One region of the Rhizobium sp. KNZ2-6A genome, then DNA from elsewhere that is predicted to be linked to it. Evidence: predicted binding sites of a transcription regulator. Region 1 holds the regulator's gene; each other region holds the start of a gene.
What was found. Region 1 encodes LexA, which represses DNA repair genes until DNA is damaged. Its sites were predicted from a motif close to TGTTCNNNNTGTGTTCNG; they were not measured.
Positions count from the first base shown of each region.

Region 2: a site for LexA is predicted at 8,658-8,675, ahead of ACPYOP_RS18345 (ribonuclease T2 family protein). Genes of this name have one in related genera too.
Region 3: a site for LexA is predicted at 6,005-6,022, ahead of ACPYOP_RS05165 (2'-5' RNA ligase family protein). Genes of this name have one in related genera too.

Region 1 covers NZ_JBNDIC010000052.1:2,528-12,327, reverse strand. Annotated here, with positions in the region: gene ACPYOP_RS27040 (pyruvate dehydrogenase complex dihydrolipoamide acetyltransferase) at 1-741, opposite strand, end outside; gene ACPYOP_RS27035 (pyruvate dehydrogenase complex E1 component subunit beta) at 757-2,139, opposite strand; gene pdhA (pyruvate dehydrogenase (acetyl-transferring) E1 component subunit alpha) at 2,158-3,201, opposite strand; gene ACPYOP_RS27025 (FtsB family cell division protein) at 3,360-3,671, opposite strand; gene eno (phosphopyruvate hydratase) at 3,893-5,167, opposite strand; gene kdsA (3-deoxy-8-phosphooctulonate synthase) at 5,317-6,156, opposite strand; gene ACPYOP_RS27010 (VOC family protein) at 6,153-7,040, opposite strand; gene lexA (transcriptional repressor LexA) at 7,464-8,186, shown strand; gene ACPYOP_RS27000 (ComEC/Rec2 family competence protein) at 8,167-9,800, opposite strand, start outside.
Region 2 covers NZ_JBNDIC010000025.1:79,080-88,879, forward strand. Annotated here, with positions in the region: gene ACPYOP_RS18300 (iron-containing alcohol dehydrogenase) at 1-231, shown strand, start outside; gene ACPYOP_RS18305 (L,D-transpeptidase) at 343-1,761, opposite strand; gene ACPYOP_RS18310 (DUF4432 family protein) at 2,014-2,853, shown strand; gene ACPYOP_RS18315 (protein tyrosine phosphatase family protein) at 2,926-3,264, shown strand; gene ACPYOP_RS18320 (RidA family protein) at 3,351-3,695, shown strand; gene ACPYOP_RS18325 (thiamine pyrophosphate-binding protein) at 3,736-5,394, opposite strand; gene caiB (succinate--glutarate CoA-transferase) at 5,391-6,593, opposite strand; gene ACPYOP_RS18335 (DMT family transporter) at 6,612-7,571, opposite strand; gene ACPYOP_RS18340 (alpha/beta hydrolase) at 7,591-8,523, opposite strand; gene ACPYOP_RS18345 (ribonuclease T2 family protein) at 8,689-9,435, shown strand; gene ettA (energy-dependent translational throttle protein EttA) at 9,562-9,800, shown strand, end outside.
Region 3 covers NZ_JBNDIC010000004.1:226,441-236,240, forward strand. Annotated here, with positions in the region: gene ACPYOP_RS05120 (LysR family transcriptional regulator) at 1-440, shown strand, start outside; gene ACPYOP_RS05125 (AraC family transcriptional regulator) at 538-1,359, shown strand; gene ACPYOP_RS05130 (O-methyltransferase) at 1,507-2,199, shown strand; gene ACPYOP_RS05135 (hypothetical protein) at 2,319-2,759, opposite strand; gene ACPYOP_RS05140 (LysR family transcriptional regulator) at 2,989-3,900, opposite strand; gene ACPYOP_RS05145 (hypothetical protein) at 4,039-4,380, shown strand; gene ACPYOP_RS05150 (hypothetical protein) at 4,430-4,933, shown strand; gene ACPYOP_RS05155 (methylated-DNA--[protein]-cysteine S-methyltransferase) at 5,043-5,606, opposite strand; gene ACPYOP_RS05160 (hypothetical protein) at 5,744-5,881, opposite strand; gene ACPYOP_RS05165 (2'-5' RNA ligase family protein) at 6,103-6,714, shown strand; gene ACPYOP_RS05170 (SulP family inorganic anion transporter) at 6,724-8,376, opposite strand; gene ACPYOP_RS05175 (LysR family transcriptional regulator) at 8,481-9,395, opposite strand; gene ACPYOP_RS05180 (quinone oxidoreductase family protein) at 9,455-9,800, shown strand, end outside.

The DNA.
Region 1 (9,800 bases):
AACGTAGAAGTGCGGGATCGTCTGCTTCGATTCCTGCAGGCGCTTTGCAATCGTCTTGCGCATGCCGTCATGCGGCACGAGCTCGTAGGAACCCTGCTCGAACAGCTTGAGCACGGCGTCGTCGGACATGCCCTTCGCAGCGGCCGGAGCAGCAGCGGCGGCCGGCTGTGCAGCCGGTGCTGCTGCAGGAGCAGCCTTGGCGGTGCCGCCGGAAACGGCAGCTTCGACGTCCTTCTTGATGACGCGGCCATGCGGGCCTGTGCCGGAAACAGCTGTCACATCGATGCCGGCTTCCTTGGCAAGGCGGCGTGCGAGCGGCGAAGCGAAGGTGCGATGACCGTCATTTGCGGCCGGAGCCGATGCAACGGCTGCAGGTGCAGCAGCAGGAGCCGAAACGCTTGCCGGAGCCGGAGCAGCCGCAGCTTCCGCCTTCGGAGCTTCCTTGGCTGCCGGAGCAGCAGCGGCACCAGCGCCTGATGCTGCAGCCGCGACATCCTCGCCATCGGCGGCGAGCACGGCGATCAGGGCATTGACCTTCACGCCTTCGGTGCCGGCAGGAACGACGATCTTGGCGACGGTGCCTTCATCGACGGCCTCGACTTCCATCGTTGCCTTGTCAGTCTCGATCTCGGCGAGCACGTCGCCGGACTTGATCTTGTCGCCTTCCTTGACGAGCCACTTGGCGAGGTTACCCTCTTCCATGGTCGGCGAGAGGGCAGGCATAGTGATGTTGATAGGCATCGATGAGCCCTCCCCTTATTTGTAGCAAACGGCCTTCACCGCATCGACCACTTCGGCGACGCTTGGAAGCGCCAGCTTTTCGAGGTTGGCGGCGTAAGGCATGGGCACGTCCTTGCCGGCGACCGTCAGGATCGGCGCATCGAGATAATCGAAAGCCTGCTGCATGACGCGGGTGGCGATTTCCGTGCCGACGGAGGACTGCGGATAGCCTTCCTCGACGGTGACCAGACGGCCGGTCTTCTTGACCGATTCGATGATCGTCGGCAGATCCATCGGGCGGATGGTGCGCAGGTCGATGAGTTCGACATCGATGCCCTGGGCTTCCAGCTCGGCGACAGCCTTGGTGGCATAGGTCATGCCGATGCCGAAGGAGACGACCGTGACGTCCTTGCCCGGACGATGGATGCGGGCCTTGCCGATCGGCAGCACGAAATTATCGAGCTTCGGCACATCGAAATGCTGGCCGTAGAGGATTTCGTTCTCAAGGAAGATGACCGGGTTCGGATCGCGGATCGCAGCCTTGAGCAGGCCCTTGGCGTCGGCTGCCGTGTAGGGCATGACGACCTTGAGGCCCGGAATATGGCTGTACCAGGCTGCATAATCCTGACTGTGCTGAGCGCCGACGCGGGCTGCCGCACCGTTCGGGCCGCGGAAGACGATCGGAGCGCCCATCTGGCCGCCGGACATGTAGAGCGTCTTGGCGGCGGAGTTGATGATCTGGTCGATCGCCTGCATGGCGAAGTTGAAGGTCATGAACTCGACGATCGGGCGAAGGCCGGCCATCGCAGCACCGACGCCGATACCGGCAAAGCCATGCTCGGTGATCGGGGTGTCGATCACGCGACGTGCGCCGAATTCCTGAAGCAGGCCCTGGGTTACCTTGTAGGCGCCCTGGTATTCCGCAACTTCTTCGCCCATGACGAAGACGTCTGCATTGGCGCGCATTTCTTCGGCCATTGCGTCGCGCAGCGCTTCACGCACCGTCATCGATACCATTTCCGTGCCGGCCGGAACTTCCGGATCAGCGGCTGCGGCAACCTTCGGCTGGGCCGGAACGGGTGCAGCAGCAGGCGCCGGAGCGGCGGCAGGAGCTTCGGTCTTTGCCGGCTCGGCGGCGGGTGCAGCCTTTGCGGACGAAATGGCATCGGCGGATTCACCGTCCTGCAGAAGGATGGCGATCTTGGTGTTGACCTTGACGCCTTCGGTGCCGGCGTCGATCAGCAGCTTGCCGATTGTGCCTTCGTCAACGGCTTCCACTTCCATGGTGGCCTTGTCGGTTTCGATTTCGGCAATGACGTCACCGGAAACGACCTTGTCGCCTTCCTGCTTGAGCCATTTCGAAAGGGTACCCTCTTCCATCGTCGGAGAAAGGGCGGGCATGAGAATATCGATGGGCATGGATCGTCCCTCCCCGATTTAGAGCAGAATGTCGGTGTAGAGCTCGGATGCATCCGGCTCCGGATCGTTCTGGGCGAAATCGGCGCTGTCTGCGACGATGTCGCGGACATCCTTGTCGATATCCTTCAGATCGTCTTCGCTCGCCCAGCCCTTTTCGAGAAGGCGGATACGGACCTGTTCGATCGGGTCGTGCTCGGAGCGCATCTTCTGCACTTCGTCCTTGGAACGGTATTTGGCCGGGTCGGACATGGAGTGGCCGCGATAACGGTAGGTCAGCATTTCCAGGATGATCGGGCCCTTGCCGGAGCGGCAATGCGCAACGGCTTCGTCAGCCGCGGCCTTGACGGCGCGTACGTCCATGCCATCAACCTGGAGGCCAGGAATGCCGAAGGATGCACCGCGCTTGGAGAAGTCTGCCTGCGCCGTGGCGCGAGCGGTCGACGTGCCCATGGCGTAACGGTTGTTTTCGATCACGAAAATCACCGGCAGCTTCCAGAGCTGCGCCATGTTGAAGCTTTCGTAGACCTGGCCCTGGTTGGCGGCGCCATCGCCGAAATAAGCGACGCTGACATTGTCATTGCCGCGATACCAGTTGGCAAAGCCGAGGCCGGTGCCGAGCGACACCTGGGCGCCGACGATGCCGTGGCCGCCGTAGAAATTCTTTTCCTTGGAGAACATGTGCATGGAGCCGCCCTTCCCTCGGGAATAGCCGCCCTGGCGTCCGGTGAGTTCAGCCATGACGCCGCGCGCGCTCATACCGGTTGCCAGCATATGGCCGTGGTCGCGATAGCCGGTAATGACCTGGTCGCCATCCTTCAGCGCCAGCTGCATGCCGACGACGACAGCTTCCTGGCCGATATAAAGGTGACAGAAGCCGCCGATGAAGCCCATGCCGTAAAGCTGGCCGGCCTTTTCTTCGAAGCGGCGGATCAGGAGCATCTCACGATAAGCCTTGAGCTCCGCATCGCGATCGAAATCTGCGATCGGGCCGCCATTGGTTTCCTTGGCAGGCCTTGATGCTGTCTTACGGCTGGAAACGGTCGCGTTTTTTCGCGGCGCCATTCAACCCTCCCTGTGTGAGTAGCCTCGTTTTTGTGGTGAGGCGTAACATAGGCAAGATTGTCCGCCACAGCAATGCTATAATTGCATGGCTCATATTCTTCGCAAGTTATTGATATAACTTGCGAAAACTTGATTAACCGAAATTCGGTTAATTGTGGCTATTTGTTGAAAATGACGATCTCGTTCGCCTTGGAATAGGTCAACTGATAGCGCGCATATTGATCGAGCATATCCTTGTCCAGGGAGCCATCACTCAGGAGCGTGACCTCCTTTTCAAGGTGCTCGCGCTTGGTGACCAGATCCGCCAATTCCTTGGCGCGGTCGACGCGGCGCTGCTCGAATACTTCGGTCGCCTTAAGACCGTAATCGCCATGGATGCAATGATAACCGAAATAGCTCACGAAGGCGATGGTGATGGCGGGAAGAATGAAGCGCCCGAACTTTCTCTTCTTATGATACTTTGTCCACATACTCGCTCGAACGCTCTGGCTTTAGGCAATCCCGCTCCGAAGCCAATACCGCTTCGGACAAGATCACATCAAATCAAACACCTAGAGCTAATTTAACCGGCAGAGATTAACCGTCCGTTGACTCTAACTGCGCGGGCCAACAAAAAACCGCGCCCGAAGGCGCGGTTCGATTTCAGCGAATAATCTGGTCGCAGATCCAAGCGGATCCCGCGGATCAGATATCAGCCACGAAGGATGGAGCGGCCGGCATACTTTGCCTGCGGGCCGAGCGCTTCTTCGATGCGGATGAGCTGGTTGTACTTGGCCAGACGGTCGGAACGCGACAGCGAGCCGGTCTTGATCTGGCCGCAGTTGGTGGCAACCGCCAGATCGGCAATGGTGGAATCTTCCGTTTCGCCCGAGCGGTGCGACATGACGGCCGTGTAGTTGGCCTTGTGCGCGGTCTCGACGGCATCGAGGGTCTCGGTCAGCGAGCCGATCTGGTTGACCTTGACGAGGATCGAGTTGGCAACGCCCATGCGGATACCGTCGCGCAGGCGAGCGGAGTTGGTGACGAACAGGTCGTCGCCGACGAGCTGGGTCTTCTTGCCGATCAGGTCGGTCAGCGTCTTCCAGCCTTCCCAGTCGTCTTCAGCCATGCCGTCTTCGATCGAAACGATCGGGTACTTGGCGGCCAGTTCGGCCAGATATTCGGCCATCGCGCCGGATTCCAGCGTGCGGCCCTCGCCTTCGAGCACGTACTTGCCGTCCTTGAAGAATTCAGTCGAGGCGCAATCGAGGCCGAGAGCTATTTCCTCGCCCGGCTTGTAGCCGGCCTTTTCGATGGACTTCATGATGAAGTCGAGAGCTGCCGGGGCGCTGGAGAGGCCCGGTGCAAAGCCGCCTTCGTCACCGACATTGGTGTTGTGGCCCTGCGATGCCAGTTCCTTCTTGAGGACGTGGAAGATCTCCGAGCCCATGCGCACGGCATCGCGGATGGATTCAGCGCCGACCGGCAGGATCATGAATTCCTGGAAGTCGATCGGGTTATCGGCGTGGGCGCCGCCGTTGATGATGTTCATCATCGGGACCGGCAGGAGGCGGGCATGGGCGCCGCCGACATAGCGGTAGAGCGGCAGGTTGGCGCTCTGGGCGGCGGCCTTGGCAACAGCGAGCGAGACGCCGAGGATGGCGTTGGCGCCCAGGCGCGACTTGTTCGGCGTGCCGTCCAGTTCGATCATGATGTTGTCGAGCTGGATCTGGTTTTCGGCATCCATGCCACCGATGGCATCGAAGATTTCCGAATTGACGGCTTCGACGGCCTTCTCAACACCCTTGCCATGATAGCGCTTGCCGCCATCGCGAAGCTCGACGGCCTCATGCGCGCCGGTCGACGCGCCCGACGGAACCGCCGCGCGGCCCATGCTGCCGTCTTCGAGGTAGACATCGACTTCGACGGTCGGATTGCCACGACTGTCGAGAATCTCGCGGGCGATAATGTCGGTGATTGCGGTCATGATAGCTTCCTGCTCGCTGGTTTATAAATCGATTTAAATCGTCTTAATCGAAGGCACGGAAATTTCAATGCCGATCCGCGCCCCGATTTGGCACTCCTGCAGGCCGCGTAAAGCAAATTCATGTCAGCCTGTTGAATGCCTGATATTTCTTAGGCCTTGGCCACGGCGTCAAAGGCCAGCAGCTTCTCCAAAAGCCGCGGCATATCCTTCAGATAGACCATGTTCGGGCCATCCGAGGGCGCATTGTCCGGGTCCTCATGCGTCTCGACAAAAACACCCGCGACGCCGACAGCGACTGCGGCGCGCGCCAGCGTCTCGACGAATCGACGGTCGCCGCCGGTAGAACCGCCCTGCCCGCCGGGCTGCTGTACGGAATGGGTCGCATCGAAGATGACAGGCGCGCCCATGGCCGCCATGATCGGTAGCGAGCGCATATCCGAAACCAGCGTGTTATAGCCGAAGGAGGCACCGCGCTCGCACAGAAGAATATTCGGATTGCCGCTCTCATTGAGCTTGGCAAGCACGTTCTTCATATCCCACGGCGCGAGGAACTGACCCTTCTTGACGTTGACGACACGGCCGGTCTTGGCGGCTGCAACCAGGAGATCGGTCTGGCGCGACAGGAAAGCCGGGATCTGCAGGATATCGACCGTCTTGGCGACGACAGCGCACTGCTCTTCCGTGTGAATGTCAGTCAAAACCGGAAAGCCATATTCCTTCTTGAGGTCGGCAAAGACTTCCATGGATTTTTCCAAGCCGATGCCGCGCTTGCCTGACAGAGAGGTCCGGTTCGCCTTGTCATAGGAGGATTTGTAGACAAGGCCGATGCCGAGCTTACCACAGAGCTCCTTCAGAACTCCGGCGACCATGAAAGCATGGTCGCGGCTCTCCATCTGGCAGGGGCCGGCAATCAGCGACAGCTTGGCGGTATTGGAAAAGAGGACCTTGGAGGCACCCTCGCCGACGGTGACTTCGGAATTCGTGCTCATGCTATCTCCTCGAAGGCGAATAATGCGCCCTGTCCGGGCGCCAGCCTTGCCAGTATACGATTGTTCTTACGCGTGTAGGTGACGCCGTTAGCAGTGAAATGCGACGATGTCACGGAAAGATCGCGCGTTTTGAAAAGGATTGCGCGTGCTCTCAGCCCGGGATCGCTGGTGTGAACAGGCAAATCGTAGAATGCTTCCATTCCTTCCGGCGTCAAAACTTCCACATCGACATTGGCTGCCTTGATCGTCAGGCCGAAGGAGTGTTCCGAGACCCGCGGGCCGCCAACGATCTCTTCGAAGAAGGTGCGATACGCCGCTGGTTTCAGCGCGGAAAGCGCCACCCGCGCGATGCCGGTCACGCCGTTTTCGTGACGCTCGAGCGCGCTGCGATCGGCCGGCAGCGGATTGATGCGCTGGCAGCAGAAGGCCAGGAAATCCGGCGCGCGCAGATCGGCCGCAAATGCGAGACGAAAACCGGCCGTGGTTTCCGTTCCATCCGGCATCTTCATCGGCCGGGAGAAATCCAGCATGCGCCCAGCCGAGATCGCGGCCGCATTGAAACGCTCGTCATCGCTAACGGCATCCTCCGTGCCGAAAACCAGGGCCGAAAATCCATCCTCGGCGACGCGGAAGCGATAGGCCTGGTCGCGCGCAACGAAGACATTGCCGTCGGCAATGCTCGTCTCGCATTGTTCCTGCGATGCTACGCCCAAAGGTTCGAGATAGGTCTTGTCGGCAAGGAAGACGCAGGCATTTTCCGTGCCGAAAGGATGGCGGGCATCCGGAGCCACCGTGAAGCCCAGCTTGCCCAGGCGCTCGCGCGCCAGAGCGATGTTGACGGTCGGCAGCACGAGATGATCAAGCGGATGCGGCGACAAAGTCATGGTCCTCCCTTGTTTGCCTGCGAGAGCAGATTTGCGCCCATACAATGCTCAATTCAAGACGAAAGCCAAGCTGTGAAGGCGCAAGAGAATGTGAGTCGGATGCACCCTGACAACGGGAACGCGCTGATTCTCAACTGTAGCCGGCTTAGGTGACAACCGTCGTCTTTATCCGCACTTGAAGTGAACAGGATAGAGGTGAAGCGTCCATAAAGCGAACAAAGCGGCATTTCTCATATTTATCGCTGAATTAGCGCGGATATAATTCCCGAGGAATTTCAAGCGATCCATTCGATGACGGCAATTATTTGATCGGCCCGGCGAAGCTTTACTGAAATTTAAGCACTTGCGGAACACATATGGAACATATAGTGTCCGTTCTGGATTTGTTTCACGACGATTTTCTTGATTTGGGGTTCCAAGACGATGTTGACTCGCAAGCAGCAGGAACTGCTTCTCTTCATTCACGAGCGGATGAAAGAGTCCGGTGTCCCGCCATCTTTCGACGAAATGAAGGACGCACTGGATCTGGCATCAAAATCCGGCATTCACCGTCTGATCACGGCGCTCGAGGAACGAGGCTTCATTCGCCGCTTGCCGAACAGGGCGCGAGCGCTCGAAGTCATCAAGCTGCCGGAGGCCTATAATTCGAGCCTGCAGCCGCGTCGTGGCTTTTCGCCGAGCGTTATCGAGGGCAGTCTCGGCAAATCTCAGCCGGTCGCGCCGCCCGCCCCGGCGAAAGTTGCCAACGACGACCAGAACAGTTCGGTATCGGTACCGGTCATGGGGCGCATCGCCGCCGGCGTTCCGATTTCCGCCATTCAGAACAATACGCATGACATTACCGTTCCCGCCGATATGCTCGGCTCCGGCGAGCATTATGCACTGGAGGTCAGGGGCGATTCGATGATCGACGCCGGAATTTTCGATGGCGACACGGTCATCATCCGCAATTCGACGACGGCCAATCCCGGCGATATCGTCGTTGCGCTCGTCGACGACGAAGAGGCGACGCTGAAGCGCTTCCGCCGCAAGGGCGCCTCCATCGCGCTGGAAGCCGCCAACCCAGCCTATGAAACCCGTATCTTCGGGCCGGATCGCGTCAAGGTCCAAGGGAAGCTCGTCGGCCTTATTCGGCGTTATCACTGACCGGTGATTTCAGCGTGATTGGCGTGGCGAACTTGTCTGCGCGCCAATCGTAAGTTCGATGCCGCGTCCATGGTCGCTGCGGGTTTTTGAATGCCGTCGAAACGGTTGGCGTATCTGCGCCGAGGGTCATTTCGAGAGAGCCAGTTCGCCGCAATGTTGCGCCGGTTATGAGCATTGCGCCGGAGCGGCAATGATCGAGCCGCAGCCGGATCGATGTGACGACGATTTGCGCGGTATCGCAAGCCGGCGGCAGATAGGCAGCATTTTCGATGGTGACCAACATGGCGCCATTATCGAGCATCGCCACGCACCACGCGCCCTTCTGACAGGCGAAACTTCCTTGCATCGTCCGATCCAGCGCCTCTTCCATTGCCTTGCGGACCGCTTTCTGTTCTTCGCTGCTTAATCGCCTACGGCGATCGGTCGTCTTGTTGATCTGCGGAAGCCGGCTGTCACTGGGGAGAATAATGGGAGGCTGGTGTTCGGTTGCGACCAGCGCCTTCTGCCATTGTTCGAAAATGAAGGCCTGCGGCCTTTCGCGATTTGTGGCGAGTATATCGTCCTGCCGCAGCGCAACCAGAACACCGTCCTCGGAAATCATCAGATCCGGCTTCGGCACGGCGGAGCCGAATGCAGCCACGCCAGTGGATGAAAGCAGCAACAGCAGGCCCAGATGGCGAAGCCGGCTCCGCAACATGGTCATGATCAGGAAGCCGGCAATGAAGGTCGGCATCAACCAGCCGGGTTGGCGGCCGAAGGTGATGTCGCCTCCCCAACCAGCCACGGTTTTGGCGATCAGGATGACGAGCTCCAGTCCCTCGCCGGTGACTTTCCAGAGTGGCCCGTCCAGGCCGAAGGGCATGAGCAGCATTGCCGCCATGCCGAACGGCATGACAATGAAAGAGACCACCGGCATGGCCGCGAGGTTGGCGGCAAGCCCATATGTCGCCAGCCGGTGAAAATGCTCGATCGAGAAGATGGCCGTCGATGCGCCACCGATGAACGAGGTCGACAGCACGCCACCGAAGAAGCGCGAGACGAAGAGCAGCGGGCTCAACAGACGGACACGCGAGAGGATGTTTTCGCGAGGCCGTCGTCGTTTCCATAGCGAATAGCCCGAGACCAGCGCCAGCGTCGCGGCATAGGACATCTGAAAGCTTGGGCCCAGCACCTGCGACGGCGACAGAATGAGGATGACGATGGCAGATAGCGCGACATTGCGAAGGCTGAGCGACGGCCGATCGAAAAGCACGGCCACCAGCATGATCGCCATCATGATGAAAGCGCGCTCAGCGGATACGCCAAAACCCGAAATGAGGTAGTAGGCCGTCACCGTCAAAAGCGCGCCGAAGGCGGCGAATTTCTTGGTCGGCCATGCCTGCGCAACTCCCGGAAACAAGCTGAACAGATAGCGCAGGCCGACATAGAAGATGCCGGCCGACAGCGCCATGTTCAGGCCTGAAATTGCAATGATGTGAGTGAGACCGGCAATTCGCAGCGACTCGGTCGTATCCTTGGAGATCGCACGTCTCTCATCGGTGACGAGCGCCGCGGCAAAGGCGCCCGTATCTCCCGGCAAGGTTTCCCTGATCCTGTCGCCAATGCCGTTGCGCA
Region 2 (9,800 bases), on a different contig from region 1:
GCGCGCGCCGCGGCCTATCTCGGAATTTCGGGCGGCTTCGACGGCTTCTATGATTATGTACTACAGTTGCGCGCGGAACTCGGCGTGCCGGAAAGCCTGTCCGCCATGGGCATCGTACCGGACCGTATCGATGAGCTTTCCGCCATGGCGATCGAAGACCCGAGTGCCGGCGGCAATCCTGTGCCGATGACGCTCGAAAATACCAAGGCGCTATTCAGGGATTGCTTCTGATAAGCTGCTCCCACCTTCTCTACGCGGTGGATGCAAGCAGCAGCGCGTAAGACAAACAGAAAAGCCGCCGAATGTCCCGGCGGCTTTTTTCATTGAAGCTATGTCTGGTAATCAATCAACGAATTCGACGACGACGCCGGGCTTGACCATTTTGGCGAGCTCAGTCGCATCCCAATTGGTGAGGCGCACGCAACCATGGCTCTGTGTCTTGCCGATCCGCGAGGGATCCGGTGTGCCGTGGATGCCGTAGGTCGGCTTCGACAGGGCCATCCAGACCGTACCGACCGGCCCGTTCGGGCCAGGGGGAATGTTCAGGATCTTGTCGTTTCCGGCCTGCTGAAAGTTGATCTTCGGATTGTATGTATAGCCCGGATTGAAGGCGACGCGCTCGACGGTGACCGTGCCGGATGGCGAGGGCGTGTCGGCGGACCCGATGCTGGCAGGATAAGCCGCGACCAAGGTGCCGTTGGCGTCATAGGCGAAAACCTGCTTGCGGCCCTTGTCCGCCAGGATCTTGGCGACCGTTCCCGTCTTGCTGGGACCAGTATTGACGACCTTGATGGTGCTGCCCGGCACTGTGAAATCGACACCGGGATTGAGCGCCTTCAGGTAGCCTTCATCCATATGGAAGCGCTCCGCCAGCATTTCGGTCGTCGACGTATAGCCGAGGGAGGGCATCTGGGATTTTGCGGCATAGTCTTCGGGGATCGATGCAACATAGGGGCCGGCCGCATCGGCGGCTGTGATCGTGTAGTTGATGATCGGCATGCCGCCGGACATGCGCAGCTGCTCGAGGATTGCATCGGTATTGTTCGGATCCAGCGTCTGGCCAGTCATCTGCTGATAGGCATAGATCGCCTTGGTAACGTTGGCGCCCATGCGGCCGTCGATAGCGCCGGGCGAAATGCCCTGCCGCGAGAGGAAGACCTCAAGCGCGGTAATCTCCATCTTCGACTTGCCCTTGAGCGTGATGACGGGCTCGGCCGGCGGCCTGTTGACGATATCCGGTGCGCCCTGCTGCGGGTCTATCGATGCATAATCGTTGCCGCTCGGGTTCGCCTGGCCTTGGTTCTTGCCCGGCAGGGGCTGACTGTCGAGCGGCTGACGCTGAATATCGCCGTCGCGCGGAATACCGCCGGTCACGACGCCACGATCCTGCTGATCGTCGCCGTCGTAGTTACCGTAGCTGTCGGTGCGATAGCGGCGATAATCCTGGTAACCGCCATTGTTGGAGAGCTGCGTGTCGCCATAGCGGCCGCCGTTGTCGTACCCGTTATCGTTGTAAGCTTGGCGAGTGGGCGCGCGAGGATAATAGGTACTTGCCTTCATCTCCGTGGCGACGACATTGCCGTAAGCATCGATCAGAACCCGTCGGCCGCGTCCGTCGCGCGCCATGGAATATCCACCGCCGTAAGGGTATTGATCGAGGATCCTGCCGTCGGGGGTGACGAGAACCGTGTTGCCGTTTCCGCTGCGATAATATTGTGCCTGCGCATCGGTGAGCGCAAGCATGGACACAGTGGCAGTCATTGCCAGAGCAAAACTCAATTTTACGAACCGGTTCACGTCTGTCGAATCCTCGGGGTAGTCGTTCGGCTGACACACACATGGCAATTTTGACGCCAGTATGGAAATTTAAATTATCATGCTGAATAAAATATAAAAAAATCCGTGATCAAGACTTCAAGTTAACATTCGGTAAGCCAAATCACCGTTTATTTCAGCCGCGCTCCATCGCGGGACAACGCTCGCCGGCAGCGCAAGTCATGGAGGATGCTAGGGATGATGGATTTTTCAGCGGCCAAGGGGCCGAAACTGACGCTGGATGAGAGCTCCGTGCTGGATATCGGCGCCTGCATCGTCGATGGCAACAATCTCGCACCTGGACGCGCCATTCCCGACGACGGCGATCCGCGGATCGACCATTCGCTGGAGGGCTTCCTCTTTACCTGCGGGCCGGACCATATCCGTCATCCGCAGCCGATGACGGGAGCTTTTGAGGGCAGGCGCTATCCGCTTCATGGATCCTTTTCCTCTCATCCGGCCAAAATTCTCTGGACCAAGTTCGAAGATGGCAATGCGGAATGCCGCGCCGACATCGACGTCATCACCGCTGAACGCCGTACGGCGAGGCTGGAACGCCATTGGCGGATCGATGGTGCAGCCGGCGAGGTTTCACTCGCCGACCGCATCGTCAATACCAGCGTCGAGGCGATGCCGGTCTTTCTGATGTACCACATGAATCTCGGCGGGAAGTGGTTCGACAGCGGCACGCGCCTCGCCGGGCAGATGCTGGAGAATGGCGGCTTTCCATGGACGTTCGGCGAAGAGGGCGGTGATATCTTCTGCGTGCCGGCGCAGGACAAGGGCGAGGATTGGGCTGAGATCAGCCTCGGCCCCATCGCGGCCATCGGCGGCAAGACTTTGAGGGTGCGCTTCGGTACCGATACGCTGCCGTTCCTGCAGGTCTGGCGCAACCAGCGCGCGCCCGCGCATGTGCTCGGCATCGAGCCGGTGTCGCACCGCTGGGTCTCGCGCGCGGAGCTTGAGGAGGCGGGCGAATTCAATATTCTCCAGCCCGGCGAAGTCCGCAATTTCATGCTCAACTTTGCCTTCGTTTGAGAGTGTCTCGCGGTTGACGCTCGCCCTGTCGCGGCGTAGATCAAGGCCACGGCTTTAGAGAGGACATGAACCATGGATATCCGCCCGATCGACGATGAATACTCGGTGTCCGGCCAGATCACCGTAGAGGATCTCGACCAGATCAAGGCCATGGGTTTCAAGTCCATTGTCTGCCATCGCCCGGACAATGAGAGCCCGGATCAGACGCCGTTTGGCGTTATCGAGGCCCGCGCCAAGGAACTCGGCCTGGAGATCACCCAGGTGCCCGTCGGCCCCATGGGCGTCACGGAAGAGGCTGTGCAGGGCATGGTCGATGCGCTGGACGAGTTCCCGCGCCCGATGCTCGGCTATTGCCGCTCCGGCGCACGCTCGACCGCGATCTATCAGAAGACGCATCACGTTCGCGGCTGAACGGGTCCTTACCCGGCCTTTTGATTGAGGGCGGGCCGCGGGCTGTGCCCTGTTTACCTGTCGAAGAACAACATCAGGAGAAGACCATGAGCATCAAGCGTATCGACGTTGGCGCCCGCATGAGCGGCGCTGTCATCCACGGCAACACCGTCTATCTTGCCGGCCAGGTTGGCGAAGGCGAAAGCGTCACGGATCAGTGCAAGTCGGCGCTGGCTGAAGTCGACCGTCTGCTGGGTGCCGCCGGCACCAACAAGTCGAAGATCCTGCAGACGCTCATCTATCTCTCCGACATCTCCTACTTTGCCGAAATGAACGCTGCCTGGGAAGCCTGGGTCGATCCGGCGCACACGCCGGCCCGTGCGACCAGCGAAGCCAAGCTCGCAGCGCCGAAGTACAAGGTCGAATTCATCGTGACCGCAGCGCTCGACTAAGTCGGCTCAATGTACTTTTGAAAGGCCGGTGGGCTCGTGCTCACCGGCTTTTTGTTTGGGCGATTTCCGTCAGGGTGCGGGAGGGCGTGATTGCTTCTGGATCGAGCATAATCTCGATGATGGCCGGTTTGCCGCTCGCCCTGGCCCGCTCGAAGGCCGGGCCAAACTCTTCCGTCGCCTTCACCGTTTCACCATGGCCGCCATAGGCGCGGGCAAGCGCCGCGAAATCCGGATTGTCGAGGGCCGTGGCGCTGACGCGGCCGGGATATTCGCGCTCCTGGTGCATGCGGATGGTGCCATACATGCCATTGTTGATGACCAAGGCGATCAGAGGCAGGCTGTATTGGACTGCGGTCGCAAACTCCTGGCCATGCATCATGAAGCAGCCGTCACCGGCAAAGCAGATCACCTCGCGCTCGGGAAAGAGCTGTTTTGCCGCCACCGCCGCCGGCAGGCCATAGCCCATCGAGCCAGATGTCGGAGCGGCTTGCGTGTTGAAGCGGCGGAAGCGATGGAAGCGGTGCAGCCAGGTGGCATAATTGCCGGCACCATTGGTGAAGATCGCATCATCAGCCGTGTTGGTTTCGATCCAATCCATGATGCGGCCCATATGAACCGCGCCAGGGCTCTTTTCGGGTGTCGTCGACCAGGAGAGGTAGGCGGTATGCATGCGCTCCGTCCGTTCGGCCCAGCGTGTCTCGATGGGGGTATCGAGATCCGCCACTGCAGTAACAAAATCCGCTGGGCTAGCGCAGATGGCCAAGTCTGGCCGATAGACGCGGCCGAGTTCGGACGGATCGGGATGGATATGGACGAGCTGCTGGCTCGGGTAGGGGATATCGACCAGCGTGTAGCCGGAGGACGGCATTTCGGAAAGACGGCCGCCGAGAAGGATCAGCAGATCCGCTTCCTTGATTTCCTTTGCCAGCACGGGGTTGATGCCGATGCCGACATCGCCGGCATAATTCGGGTGCAGATGGTCGAACAGCATCTGCCGGCGGAAGGAGCAGCCCACCGGCAGCTTGAAACGCTCTGCGAATTGCCTGACGTCGGCAACTGCCTCCTCATTCCAGCGCGTGCCGCCGAGGATGACCATCGGCCGTTCCGCGGCGGCCAGGCGTTGACTGAGGTCGACAAGCTGGCCGCGGCTCGGATGGGCGGCGACCGGTGCATAGGGCAGCGCTTCCGGCGCCTCGACCTCATCGCGCAGCATGTCTTCAGGCAGAGTCAGCACGACGGGACCGGGGCGCCCGGATGTTGCCACGGCGAAGGCGCGGGTGACGAATTCCGGAATGCGGGCGGCATCATCGATCTCGCCGACCCATTTGGCGAATTCCGTGAAGGCCCGGCGGAATTCCACTTCCTGAAAGGCCTCGCGTTCGCGGGCATCGCGCTGGACCTGGCCGATGAACAGGATCATCGGGATCGAATCCTGCCGCGCGATATGAAGCCCGGCGGATGCATTGGTGGCGCCGGGGCCGCGCGTAACCATGCAGACGCCCGGCTCACCCGTCAGCCGTCCCCAGGCATCCGCCATCATCGCAGCACCGCCTTCCTGGCGGCAGACGAGCACCTTGATATCGCTGTCATACAGTGCATCGAGCACGGCGAGAAAACTCTCGCCCGGCACGCAGGAAATGCGCTGCACGCCATTGGCCTTCAAAGCCTCGACGATGAGTTGCCCGCCCGTTCGCCTCATGTGCTTGCCTTTCCCTCCAGTTCCGCCAATTCGGCCAGAACGTCCTCCTGATGCTCGCCGAGACGCGGGCTCGGCCGCGTATAGGTCAACGGCGTTTCCGACAGCACGATCGGCGTGCGCACGCTCGGAATGATAGTGCCGGCGCTGTCCTCGAGATCGATCTTGAGGCCACGCGCCACGATCTGCGGGTCGGCGAACATATCCTCGATCGTGTTGATGGCGCCGGCCGGAACGGCATTGGCTTCGCAGGCCCTGAGCAGTTCCGCCTTGTTCCACTTCAGCGTTTCCGCCGAGACGAAAGCCCGCACCTCGTTGCGATGGGCGACGCGGGCCTTGTTGGTCGCATAGCGCTCGTCGTCGGCGTGGGTCTCCATGCCGAGAATGGCGCAGAGGCGCCGGAATTGCCCGTCATTGCCGACGGCAAGGATGAGATAGCCGTCGGCGGTGGGCACGACTTCATAGGGCGAGATATTCGGATGGGCGTTGCCGAGCCGCACGGGCGGTTTGCCCGAGATCAGATAGTTCATGTTCTGATTGGCAAGCACGGCGGATTGCACATCGAGCAGCGCCATGTCGATCAGCTGCCCTTCGCCCGTCTTCAAGGCATGGATCAGAGCGGCCTCGATCGCGGAGACGGCATAGATACCGGTGAAGATATCGGCGATCGCGACGCCTGCCTTCATCGGCTGCCCGTCCGGTTCGCCTGTTGTCGACATGAAGCCGGACATGCCCTGGACGATATAGTCATAGCCTGCCAGGCCGGCATAGGGGCCTGTCTGGCCGAAGCCGGTGATCGAGCAGTAGACGATGCGTGGATTGATTTTTCTCAGGCTTTCATAATCCAGCCCATATTTGACTAGGCCGCCGAGCTTGAAATTCTCGATCACCACATCGGCGGTCTTCACCAGCCGGCGCACCAATTCCTGTCCTTCCTCGGTCTTGAGGTCGGCGGTGACGGAGCGCTTGCCGCGATTGGCCGAATGGTAATAGGCGGCCGAGAGGTTTTCGCCATCCTTGCCTTCGACGAAGGGAGGTCCCCATTGGCGGGTGTCGTCGCCGCCGTCGGGGTTTTCCACCTTGATGACATCGGCGCCGAGATCGGCCAGCATCTGCCCGGCCCACGGGCCCGCGAGCACGCGGGCAAGCTCGATGACGCGAATACCGGACAGCGGAGGTTTCTTGGTCTTCTTGTCTGTCATATCGATCCGCTCTCCCGCTTAGGGCGTGAATGCTGTTTCAGATGTATCGGATACAGGCTTGGAAGCAAAGCGCCGCTCGCGCCAGAGAATGTACAGGCCGGAGCCGATGATGATGAGGATACCGAGCCATTTGATCGCATCCGGGAAATTGTTGAAGACGAGCCAGCCGAAGATCGTGGCGGAAACGATCTCGAAATATTGCAGCGGCGCGAGCGTCGAGGCCGGTGCGGCACGATAGGCATGCACCGTGAAGATGCCGGAGGCCGCCGCGGTGGCGCCGACACCGAGCAGGTAGAGCATGGCAGTCAGATCCGGCATGACCGGGTCGAGGATTGCGGATCCCGTCGCGCGGCCGATGGCAAGCAGGATCAGGCTGAAGCCGATGCCCCATAGGCCGGTCTGGAACTGCATCGACCAGGCGTCCTCGCTATGGGAGACGACGCGCGTGATCATCACGTAGACGGCGATGCAGAGCGCGGTGACGACGGGCAGCAGGGCGATGAAGCCGACTTCCTGAAAGCTCGGCTGGATGATCAGCATCGCGCCGAAAAAGCCGACGGCGCAGGCGGTGTAGCGCCGCCAGCCGATGGTTTCCTTGAGGAAGATGCTGCTCAAAATGGTCAGCATCATCGGCTCGACGAAAAAGATGGCAATGGCATCGGCAACTTCCATCACCTGCAGGGTTGTTACGAACGACACCATGGACAGCGTCAGCACGGCGGCGCGGACGGCATGGACGCCGCTGCGCCGCCATGTCCACACGCCCCATTGCCCGCGTATCGCCATCGTCGGCAGCGCAAAGAGCGACTGGAGGATAAAGCGGGCGGCGGTGACTTCCGCCGGCGGAATGGTGGTTGCGGCGAGCTTGGAAAAGATGTCGATGATCGGCGCGAGGACGACGGAAAGAAACATCATCATCAAGCCGAAGCTCAGCTCCGATTGCGGCAATCGGATCGAGGAGCCGCCGGAGGTGTTCATTGCAGAATTCCCATGAAAATCAGTTATTTGCCGTCGCCTCTTCACACCAGTCGGCAAAGCGGGAAATGGCTTCGTCGGCACCGATTTCGTTGAGCGTCTCGTGCCGCATGTCGGGATGGATCTCGGTTGTAATATGAGAGAAGCCGGCATTTTTCAAATGGTTTGCCAGCCAGGAGATGGCTTTCGCATTATCGGTTGCCGGATCCTTGCCGCCCCCGACGAGATGGATGGGCATATCGCGCCGAAGCCGGTCGAGATAGGTCTTTTGCGGCGCGCGGAAGGTAAGCTCGAATATGTCGAGCCAGAGCGAGACTGAGGCATCGAAACCGCAGAGGGGATCGGCGATGTATTTGTCCACCTGCTCAGGGATACGCGAAAGCCAGTCGAAGTCGGTACGGCGATTTGCGATCGACCGGCCCCAGGTGCCGAAGGTCAACTTCGGCAAGGGTCCGCTTGGAACATCCGATCCCTTGAACATGCGCTCCGTCTTGAGGATGAGCTGGGCGGCGCGGCCGGCGAGGCCCGCATTGAAATTGGAGTTCCACACGGTGACGGCGTCAAACTTGTCCGGATGCGTCACGACCGTGTTGAGGCTGATCAATCCACCCATGGAATGGCCGAACAGGATGATAGGCAGGCCGGGATGAGCGCTTGCGGCAAGCTCGCGCATGGCGAGCACATCGGCGATGACATGGTCCACTCCACCTTTTCGCGCGAAGCGGCCGATGGGCGCATCGTGGGCAACGGTCTCGCCGTGGCCGCGATGATCGTGGGCGTAAACATGGAAGCCTTGGGCGGCCATCGCATCCGCAAAGGCTTCGTAGCGGCGGGAGTGTTCGGCAAGGCCATGCGATATCAGCAGGATGCCGCGCGCTTCCGCCGTTGCCGGCAGGTGATGATAGGCAATCTTCGCGCCGGTCGGGCTATTCAGGCGCTGCGTCTCCGCGAACATGCATTCGGTCCTCCCTGTTTGGACGAAAGGTTATCATCCGCTCGATTGCAATGGATAGGTGTCGAAGCGCACAGAAATAAATCTTTCCGAGCGCTACGATTCAGGATTGCGTCCGCCCGATCAAACTGCTTATTTGTTCCTATAATGTTCTAATTGGAGGCAGGAATGAGGCAGTTGCTTCGGGTATTTGCAGTTGTATTTCTTTCGGTCGGAACGGCCGCCAGCGCCATGGCGCAGGAGCATAGTCGTGGGCGGACGCGTTTTATCCTGGCGGCAAGCTGGGAGCCGGCATTTTGCGCGACGAACCAGAAAAAGGCCGAATGCCGGAACCAATCGTCGAACAATCATGATGCCACGAACTTCTCGCTGCATGGCCTGTGGCCTATGCGGCAGGAATATTGCGATGTTTCTGAGGATTTGAAGCAGGCGGATCGCGGCCGCGACTGGAAGGATCTGCCGGCGGTGGAGCTGTCGCAGGATGTCAAGGCGAAGCTGGACAAGGTGATGCCGGGCACGCAATCCGGCCTCGAGCGGCATGAGTGGATCAAGCATGGCACCTGCACGAAGCTCAGCGCCGAAAAATATTTTTCCATCGCCGCCGGCCTGATCGCCGAGCTCAATGCGTCGTCCGTGCGCGATCTCTTCGCGGAGAATATCGGCAAGGAACTCGACGCCGAAAGCATCAAGGCCGCCTTCGATCAGAGCTTCGGCGAGGGTGCCAATGCGCGCATAAAGATGAGCTGCCGCCGCGTCGGCGATGTCAGGATGATTTCGGAGCTGACCATCGGCCTCTCGGAGGATGCGATCGAGCCCCAGCAGGGTAACGAGCCGCGGCTCGCCAAACTGATCCAAAGTGCCGGCAGCACTGCCTTCGGCTGCGACCGTGGCGTGGTGGATGCCGCCGGTTTCTAAGCTTTTCCGGTCTTTGTGACGCGGATAAATGCCCTCGGACAAGGTTTCGCCGTTGCCCGAGGGCGGGGTTTCGCCTACATAGCGGCACAATTCGCAATGTTATCCGCCCGTGGAGTAACCCAAGCTATGGCACGTCAGTTCATTTATCATATGGCCGGTCTGAATAAGGCCTATGGCGCCAAGAAGATCCTCGAGAATATTCATCTCTCCTTCTATCCGGACGCCAAGATCGGTATTCTCGGACCGAACGGTGCGGGTAAGTCGACGGTGCTGCGCATCATGGCCGGTCTCGACAAGGAATATACCGGCGAGGCCTGGCTGGCCGAAGGCGCGACCATCGGCTACCTGGCGCAGGAGCCTCAGCT
Region 3 (9,800 bases), on a different contig from region 1:
CGCTCAATCTTCACGGCCTGAAGGGGCCGGAGCTGTTCGGCGCCGTCTACATGTCCCGCGATCGACTAGCCGCATGGCGCGCGGGCGCGCCTGACCCCATCCGGTGGATCGTCATCAGCATTCATGGAATTCCGGATTGGGCCAACGAGGGCGAGGTCCGCACCACGGGGGTTCCGTTCAGGGTCACGGACGGCGAGGCGCAAATCGCTGCCGTACGGCAAGGGCTCGGGATCACGACACTGCCGTGCTTCGTCGGCGATGCCGATCCCCTGCTGGCGAGGGTGCCGGGCACCGAGCTGCACATGTACGGAACGCTCTGGCTTCTCACACAGGGGGAGGCACGCAAGACGAAGCGCGTGCGGCTCTTCACGGAGTTCGTATCCCGCAGGCTCGCCGCGTACGCGCCGCTTCTCACTGGGCTGTCCATATCGCGCGACTGACGCCCAGCGTGCCCGGATCTGCCCTCATTGAAAATCGCAATCGCAGACTGATACTGTCCAATCCAGCCAACTTCCCTCGAATCGATGGTTATTCGACATGCCGTTCTATCGTGCCAAGGAAAACGACCTCGACTTCGCCGATGGTGTCGATTTCGCTCCCGATGATGTTCCACGCGCGGTCGTTGCCGTCGGCGGCTACATGGTCACGAAGAGCATGGAGCTGGCCATGCACAAGCATCGGAAAGCCGAGCTTATTCTGACCTTGCGGGGTGTCGTCAGATGCGAGGCCGATCAAGGCGTCTGGATCGTTCCGCCTCGTTGTGCGGTGTGGATCCCCGACAACGTCTCGCACAGCGTGACCATGACCGGAAATGTCGAGGTCTATGTCCTGTACGTCGAAGCAGGTGCGGTGCCGGCGCTGCCCCGGCATTGCTGCACGCTGTCGATCTCGCCATTGCTGGAGCGTTTACTGCTGCATGTTACCGAGATGCCGGTCCTGTATGATGTCGACGGCGCTGACGGCCGCATCGCCACGGTACTGCTCGACCAACTGTCACTGGCGCCTGTCGAGAAGCTGAATTTCCCGATGCCGGTAGATGCGAAGCTGCGGAAGATCGCCGCCGCGATGATGACCAATCCCTTCGACCGCGCGACGATCGACGAGTGGGCTCAGCGCATGGCCGTCGCCCCGCGGACCTTGACCCGCGCCCTGAAACGCGAAACCGGCATGAGCTTCGGCAGATGGCGCCAGCAGCTGCACATTCTCATTGCCCTGCAGTGGCTCGACCAGGGCGTGTCGGTCCAGACCGTGGCGATTGATCTCGGCTACGAAGGCGCCAGTGCCTTCATCACCATGTTCCGCAAGACCTTGGGCAAGCCGCCCGCCCGGTATCTTGCGGACCGGCGTATCGCCTCCTGATCCCGATCTTCGCACATCCCCCAGAGTCTGACCGGAAATCGCAATATATTGTCTTGTTTGCGGAATGCAGTCAGGCGGTGATTTCGTATGCTGGCTCCGACGCATAGCGCCCGATGCGTCGGAGCCGCGTTCAAAGGAGCTGGAAATATGGATTCACTTAGCAATGGTCCGATCGCGGACGTTCTCCAACGTCTTCATCGGGAAGCGGACGCAGCGGATGCGCCGCTGATGCAGATCTTCGAGAGCAACGCAACCACTGTCGAACAGGCGAGGGTTGAGGTTTCCGAGGCCGAGACCAGGGATCTGGCGGGACTTTATCACGGCTACGCCGATAATTTCCTTAGCGTCTCCCCGGAGTTCGGGCGCTTTCTCTACATGTCCGCACGGAGCTGCAAAGCGAAGCGCATCGTGGAATTTGGTTCTTCGATGGGAATTTCCGCGATCTATATGGCGGCGGCGCTGCGTGACATGGGCGGCGGTGCCCTGATCGGCACCGAGCTTGAACCCAGCAAGGCCGAGCGGGCAAAGGCGAACCTCATGGCCGCCGGCCTAGCCGACCTCGTAGAGTTTCGGATCGGCGATGCGCGGGAAACGCTGAAGCCCAGCGTCGGCGGCGACATCGACATGGTGTTGCTCGATGGCGCCTTCACCCTCTATCTTCCGATCTTGAAGCTGCTGGAACCTCATCTGAAACCTGGCGCGATAATAATCGGCGAAAATGCGTTCGTGGAGGCGGGTGGCTACATCGACTATGTCCGCAATCCTCAGAACGGTTATCTCTCACTGCCGCTGTCGTTCGATCCAGGACGCGGTAACGAGCTGACCGTCAGGACGAGTTAGTCCGCGCAGACCCCGCGCCAGAACCTCCGGCATTGCATCAGCACGGCACTCGCTTGACGGCCCTCCCGGACGTGCCCGATCGCCAATTCAGCAAATCGGGCCTATCCAGAGAATGACGCTTATTTCACCCTGATGCTCATGCCGCTGATATCGGCGTTGACCTGCAGGCCGACCTGCCGGCCTGTGAGTTCGAGCTCAGCGCCCTTGTCATTGGTCATGACGATTATCTGGGCGCCCTTGCCGACCGCGCCGCCGCCGCCCGCCGCACCGTAGACGCCGCTGACATCCTGGGCGCGGCGAATGTGGCGCACGGTACCGCTGAAATAGGTCTTGGAGGCACCGAAGGCGAGGCCGCCCGAAATGCCGCCGATCGTGACGGGATAGCGCCGGCCGTGGAAGGTCAGCGTGCCCTCCCCTCCGGAGCCACCGACGAAGAAAGCCGCCTTGTAGACGGCAAAACGGATCGTGCCGCTATCGGCATGCGCGGCGCTGGCAAAGCCAATGCCTGCGGCGGCGATGGCGGCAACCGCGACTGAACGAAATCCAGACGAAATTTTCATGATGAGATGTCCCTAAAAAACGCCGCTTACCCAGCCGGCCGGGAACGACGTCAGCGTCGTAGCAAAGTTAGAGATAAACGATCTCGCACGACCTTTAGTTCCAAAGCAAGGTAATAACAAAGCGTTAGAACCTATTCAAATAGCCGAGCGGAATGAGGGCAACGGCGCTACCTTCTATTCAGGAAGACACCGAAATTGCATGGTATTTTCCTTTCTCGGTGCACGCAGCCTAAGGCTTGCGGCGCTTGACGTGGTCGACGAAGGCACGCAATTTCGGCATCATTTGATGGCGGCTGGGGTAATATAGAAACATGCCCGGCGCCATGGGCGCAAATGGCTCCAGAACACGCACGAGCTTGCCTGCTTTAATTAGGTTGGCGGCGATCGGTTCGGGCACTTGCGCGAGCCCCATATCTTCCGCCGCCGCACCCAGAATGGTGGGGAAATCGTGGGTGATCAGCGGACCCGAGACGATCGCCTCGATCGACTTGTTGCTGTCAACAAAGGACCAAGGCGCGATCGACGCATTCGAGCGGCGCATGCGCAAGCAGGCATGCTGACGCAGATCGCCGATACGCTCGGGCCTTCCGTGCCGACGCAGATATTCGGGGCCGCCGACGACCACGAGAGGGAAAGGCGGGGTCAGCCGAACCGCAACCATGTCCGCGGCGATGAACTGCCCGAATCGGACACCGGCATCAAACCCTTCGGCGGCGATATCGACCAGGTCCGCGCTTGCGGCGATCTCCACCTCGATTTCGGGATAGGCCTGGCAAAAGGATGCGATCAGCGGCTCCAGCAGGATCGGCACCACCGCCTGCGGCACCGTGAGGCGCAGCAGTCCGGCGGGCCGCTGCCCAAGCTCGCGCGCGCCATGGCTTGCGGCGACAAGCTCCTCGAAAGCGGGCTTTGCGCGTGCGTGAAATCGCTCGCCGGCCTCGCTCAAGCTGACACTGCGCGTCGTGCGGATGAAAAGTGCCGCGCCGATACGCGCCTCGAGCGCCCGCACCGCCTGGCTGATTGCCGATGGCGTTACCCCGAGCTCCGCTGCCGCTTTACGAAAACTGCGGTGCTGGGCGACACTCAGGAAGGCTTCGACGCCGTCGAGCGCACCCTGCCTGACTGTGAAGTTCTGCTTCATAACTCGTCGACATTATCGAGAATAGTCGCTCGTGAAAAGCGGACTTATGTTTGAGCTGTCAATCAGGACGTCGCCGAAACGAGACCGTGAAAACGATCTGTCGCGTCTTCCTGACCCACTCTTACAGGAGCCGCCTCCATGACACATCCAACCCCTGCGCAGGCACAAGCCATCTTACCCGCAACCACCGGGGTGATGATCATCCTTACCGTGAAAGAGGGCGTCACACGCGAACAAGTCATGACCGTCATGCCCGCTGAAATCCAGCAGACGATACTGCTCTATCTCAGCGGAAAGATTCGCGAATGGTATTCCCGGGGCGACGGTCGCGGAGCCATCTTCCTGCTGGATTCCAGGGATGTCGCCGAGGCGCAGGCAATCATGGAGGGTCTGCCCTTAGCCAGGCAAAATCTTATGGACCACGAATACATCGCAATCGGCCCGCTTTGGCCGCTCCGCTTGCTCATGGCCAATCCCTGAGCACCCGCAGATATCGAAACATATCCAACAAATACAAGGGAATCCGCGCATGCCACCGGACGTCAATCTTCCATTCGTTCTCAGCGTCGCCGGCGCCTTCCTGACAAGTTCGGTAGTGGCTTACGTCTATGTCTGGCCTGCGGTTCGTGCCATGCCGCGCTATGAGGCCCTGAGACTTCTCGCGGCTTTTCATGCGTTCAGGTTCTTCGGCATGAACTTTCTGGTATCCGGGTTCGTATCGCCGGAGTTGAGCTCAGATTTCGCCCATCAGGTCGCATGGGGTGATTTCATCGCGGCTGCTCTCGCGCTTGTCTCGATGGCGACCCTTTCCTGGCGATGGCCGATCGCCGTTCCGATTGTCTGGATATTCAATATCTGGGGAACCCTGGATCTTCTGAACGCCTATTACATGGGCGGAACTAAGATCGGAAATCCCGGCCTCTTCGGTGCCGGCATTTATGTGCCTGCGCTTTACGTGCCATTGCTGCTCGTCAACCATGGTCTTGTCTTCGCCATTCTGTGGCGGAAGAGAGCATTGGAACAGGAGGCATGATGCCCGGGAGGATCGCGATCCCAAGCGGATCCGCTTGAACGACATGGATACGTTATTGTTCTCCCGCAATTTCGGACGGAAAACGCTAAGCACTTTTCCTGGATTTGCTCTAAAACCCAAGCGACTGCTGCACCGGCTTCGGTGGCGCGAGCTGAACGCCTTCCAGCTCCAGCATGCGCGCCTTGGCATTCGAGCCGCCGGGTGCCGAAAAGCCGCCGATCTTGCCGCCGGCCGCAAGAACACGATGGCAGGGAATGATCAGCGCCACCGGGTTCTTGGCCATGGCCTGGCCGACATCGCGCGCGGCCTCCGGCCCCACGCCAAGCTGCTTGGCGAGCGTCCCATAGGTGGTGGTATGACCCCAACCGACCTGTCGGGCGGCGTCATAGATCCTCCTGAAAAACGCATCCTGTTCGCCGAGATCGAGCGTGACGCCCGAAAAGTCGATTTCCTCGCCCGCGAAATAGCGCTTCACCTTGGAGACCACTTCAGCAACCTCCGGCGTCGGCGTGCCGGGCTGCGCGTTCGACAGGCGACGCAGCAACAAGCGTTCCGTTGCTGCCGCGTCCTTCGTAGGCAATTGAAAGCGGATCACGCCGGCATCGCTCCACGCGATGCCGCAAAAGCCGCCGGCGGTTTCGAAGATCAGGTAATTCTGCCTTGTCTGATTCATGACGAAAGCTCCTGTGTTTCCACTTGTCATGAAAATCGTCCTCGCGAGCGTCGAATTCAACCCGATTCTTGCAAAGATCGGCAATTGCCACCGTTTTAGCGACAGCGGAGCACCGTGAGACAATCGCAGGCGGAGTATCAATATCCGCCGCCGGTCGGAGGGGCGTTCAGTGTCATGCCGCCGCCGGAGTTGCGCTCACCTGAGGTCGAGCAAGAAGCAATACCAAGGCCGATGAGAGCGAGGAAAATGGCCGCGAAGACTGGTCTGGTGAACATGGCTGTCATTCCTTGTGGTGAGAATGGGCACGAAAGCCCGAACCTGGAATGAACGGATCAAGCCGCCCTTTTATTCGATCGTTTTTTGAGAGCTTACGGGTCGAAAAGTTCTATCGGCACAAATGTTCATGTTTTGTTCTTGCGCTCATGGCCGCGGAGTACTATGGTTTCGATATCGAAAAACAGGAGGAGACAAAGCCCGGACGGCTTTGAACAAAGCCATGCAGCGCGCGGACCAAATGTCATTGGATCTCGGCAAATCGCCAATAAGGCGCAAAGGCAAAAGCCTGCCAAAGCGCGGACAAGCTCTTTATTTTGCGGCGCTGCCGGACCCGGAAATCGCTAAATTGGCCGCTGAAATGACCGTGGGCCACAGTCGGCGAAACGGACTCACGCGCACGCCAAGAAAGCCTGATCTCTATCATGTCACCATCTATCCTATCGATATTGTCTCCCGCTCCCAAGAGGAAGCCACCTTCGCTGCGTTGGGGGCCGGATCAACCATCTGCCTGAAATCGTTTCCCTTGGTATTCGATCGGGCGGGAACGTTCGGCAATGGCAACAAACGTCAATATGTCCTCTGGTGCAGGGAAGAAAATGAAGGGCTAACAACACTCCGTCGGGAATTGGATGCTGGCATGCAAAGTATGGGCTTTGAAAGTGGCATACCAAGGTCATTCCAACCCCATATGACGCTGTTCTATTGCGACCGCATTCTTCCCGAAATGAGGTTGGAGGAGCCGGTCACGTGGCCGGTTAAAAACTTCACGCTGGTGAACAGCTTTCAAGGCGACGGCGAACACGGCCATGTCTGGCACTGGACGCTGTTCTAGATTCCGCGTTTACTGTTTTAGAACAGGTTCAGCAGCTCCCGAAGACGCCACCACCGCCGCCACGGCGTCATCGACGCTGAAGCTGCAGCGGTTCTCGACGTCCACGACACCGGCGGCCGTCATGAGATCGCGGACGCGGTCATGTACGCGGGCGAACTGGACGCGCAGACCCCGGCGCTGCATGGCGCTGTCGAACTCCATCAGGGCGTCCATCGCCGTGCTGTCGATATCGGAGCTCTCCTCCAGGCTGAGGATGACAGCCCGCAATCCGGTTTCACCGCGGCTGCCCAATAATATCTCGCTGAAGATCGTCTCGGCATTGCCGAAAAACAGGGTTTCGCCGGGGCGCCAGATGGCAATGCCCGGTATCTCCGAGGCATCGTCATGCCTGCCGACATCGATGAAATCATGGCTGTCGTTCAGCCGGCCGAGACGCGCGACATGCGGCGAGGCCAGCCGATGCATCATGGCGGCGAGCGAGAGTGCGATTGCCAGCAGCATGCCGTTGAGGACGCCGAAAGCCAGCACGCCGACAGCGGCGCCCATCGCCACGTAGAAATCGCGATGCAGGCGTCGCAGACGCAGGATCGGGCTCGGATCGAGCGCATGGGTCAGGGCCGCGATCACGACGGCGGCCAGCACCGGCTCGGGCAGAAGTGCTACGAGCGGCCCGGCACAGGCGATCAGGATCGCAAGGCCGATCGCGGCAAAGACGGTGGTCGCCCGCGTCTTCGCTCCCGCCGCCTCGCTGGCGAAGCCGGCTGAAAAACCCGCGCCGACCGGCATGCCCTGGACGAGGGCGCTGGCAATATTGGCGGCACCCAGCGCGCCAAGCTCGCGATTGACCTCCAGCGTCTCGCCGTAGCGCAGCGCCAAGGCCCGCATCGTTCCCCAGGATTCGGCAAAAAGGATGAGAACCAGAGGTACCGTGAACTGCGCCAGGCGCGAATAGCCAGCCCAGCCGGCATCCGGCAGCGACGGCCATTGCGGCAGGATCTCGATTGCACCGACCAGCTTGACACCGTGACCTTCGAGGCCGAACAGGTAGGAGGCGAAGATGCCTGCGGCAAGCACGAGGAAGGCGCCGGGAACGCCCGGCAGCCGCTTCAGCAGCAGCAATGCCGCCAGGGCGACGATGCCGATGGCAACGCTGATCGGATTCCATTGCAGGACCGCGCCGAACAGTGCCGCGGCATAGGTGAGGATATTCGAACCCTGCACGGGCACGCCGACCAGGATCGGCAGCTGATGCAGAATGATGGTGATTGCCAATCCCAGCGCGAAGCCGCGCAGCACGGGCCGTGAAATAAAGCCGGTGATGCCACCGAGGCGCAATGCGCCGGCAATGACGAACAGAATGCCGGCGAGCGCCACGGCAACCGTGGCAAGGCCAGCCTTGACGGTGGCGTCGCCCGGAACCACCGCCAATGTTGCGGCGAGAATGGCGGCCGACGAGGATGTGGGGGAGACGATGGCAAAGCGGCTACGGCCGAATATGGCATAGACCAGGCATCCGGCAATGCCGGCAAGAATGGCCCGATGCGGCGGCAAGCCGGCGATGCCCGCGTAAGCGACCGCTTCAGGCAGCATCAGGCCTGCAACCGATATGCCCGCGACGAGATCCGCCCTGTCCATCACGAACCAACTGCCCAGCTTCGTCATCGATCACCGACCGTAGGTATGGCCCATCCGTCTATGGCCTGCCTATCTATGGATAGAGATTCGCCTCCGGGCCGCAACAGGAAAATACAAGCCGGAACCCGGCTTTACGCGGCCGCCTCCGCCTCGCCGCACAAAGGGCAGCTTCGAGCGATGATGTCGCTGACGAAATCCATCACCGCGCGGATGGCCGGCGAGCGGCGCAGATCCGGATAGGTGACGAGCCAGAGGTCCCGCGTGGGTGACGGAACCGCCACCGGCAGGCGCGTCAGCCCCGCTTCGCTATCACCCAGAAAGGTTGGGAGCGCCACGACGCCGAGCCCGGCGCGGGCTGCCTCCAGCTGGCCGAAAACATCGGTGGCGCGAAACACGATCGGGCGGCCATCCAGCAGGCTGCGGAGCCAGGTCTGCTGCGTCAGATGCTCCATTGCGGCATCGTAGCCGATGAAGACCCACTCGGCCTCGGGCCTTTGCGCCACGGTCGGAATGGCATAGAGGCCGAAACGAATGACGCCGATACGCCGAACCAGGAGATCGCTCTCCTCCGGCCGCGTCATGCGCACGGCGATATCGGCCTCCCCGTAGTTGAGCGCAGCGCGGCGGGTGACGCCGGCAATCGTCAAGGTGATGTCCGGATGCTCGTCACGGAAGAGAGCCGCTTTCGGAGCGAGAAGATGGGCGGCGATCGACGGCGGCGCGCTGATCTTTACCGCAGCGGAAAGTCCGGCGACGGCGCTCTTCGAATAGCGCCTGATCGCTTCGACATTCTCCTCCATTCCCGTCACCAGTTCGGCAATGGCGCGGCCGTCGGCCGTCAGCGGCGAGGTGCGCGGCCGCCGGTCGATCAGGCGCAGGTCGAGCGAACGCTCCAGCGCGGCAATGCGGCGGCCAACCGTTGCGTGATCCACGCCAAGCTCCCGCGCCGCCGCGGAAAGCGAGCCGGTTCGTGCCAGGGCGGCGAAGTGAAGAAGATCCTGCCAATCGATCATCGGTGCATTATTGCACAGAAGCGGTGAGTTCATACCGAATTTATTCAAGTCGCTGTTTATGGTCAAAGATCTCCTGAAAGGAGACTTCCCACATGCCCCTAGCGATTACCATTACCGGCCCGGGCGGACCCGAGGCCATGAAAGCCGTTGATCTCCCCGCCACCGAGCCGGGTCCCGGCCAGGTCCGGATCCGCCAAAGCATTTCCGGCGTCAACTTCGTCGACATCTATGTCCGCTCAGGGCTCTATCCGCTGCCACCAGGCCAGAGCGTGCTCGGCTTCGAGGGCGCCGGCGTCGTCGAGGCCCTTGGCCCTGGCGTCAACGAGCTGAGCGTGGGCGACCACGTCGCCTATATCGGTCATCCGCTCGGCAGCTATGCCGAGGTGCGCACGCTATCGGCCACCCGGCTGGTGAAATTGCCCGATGGCGTCAGCGAGC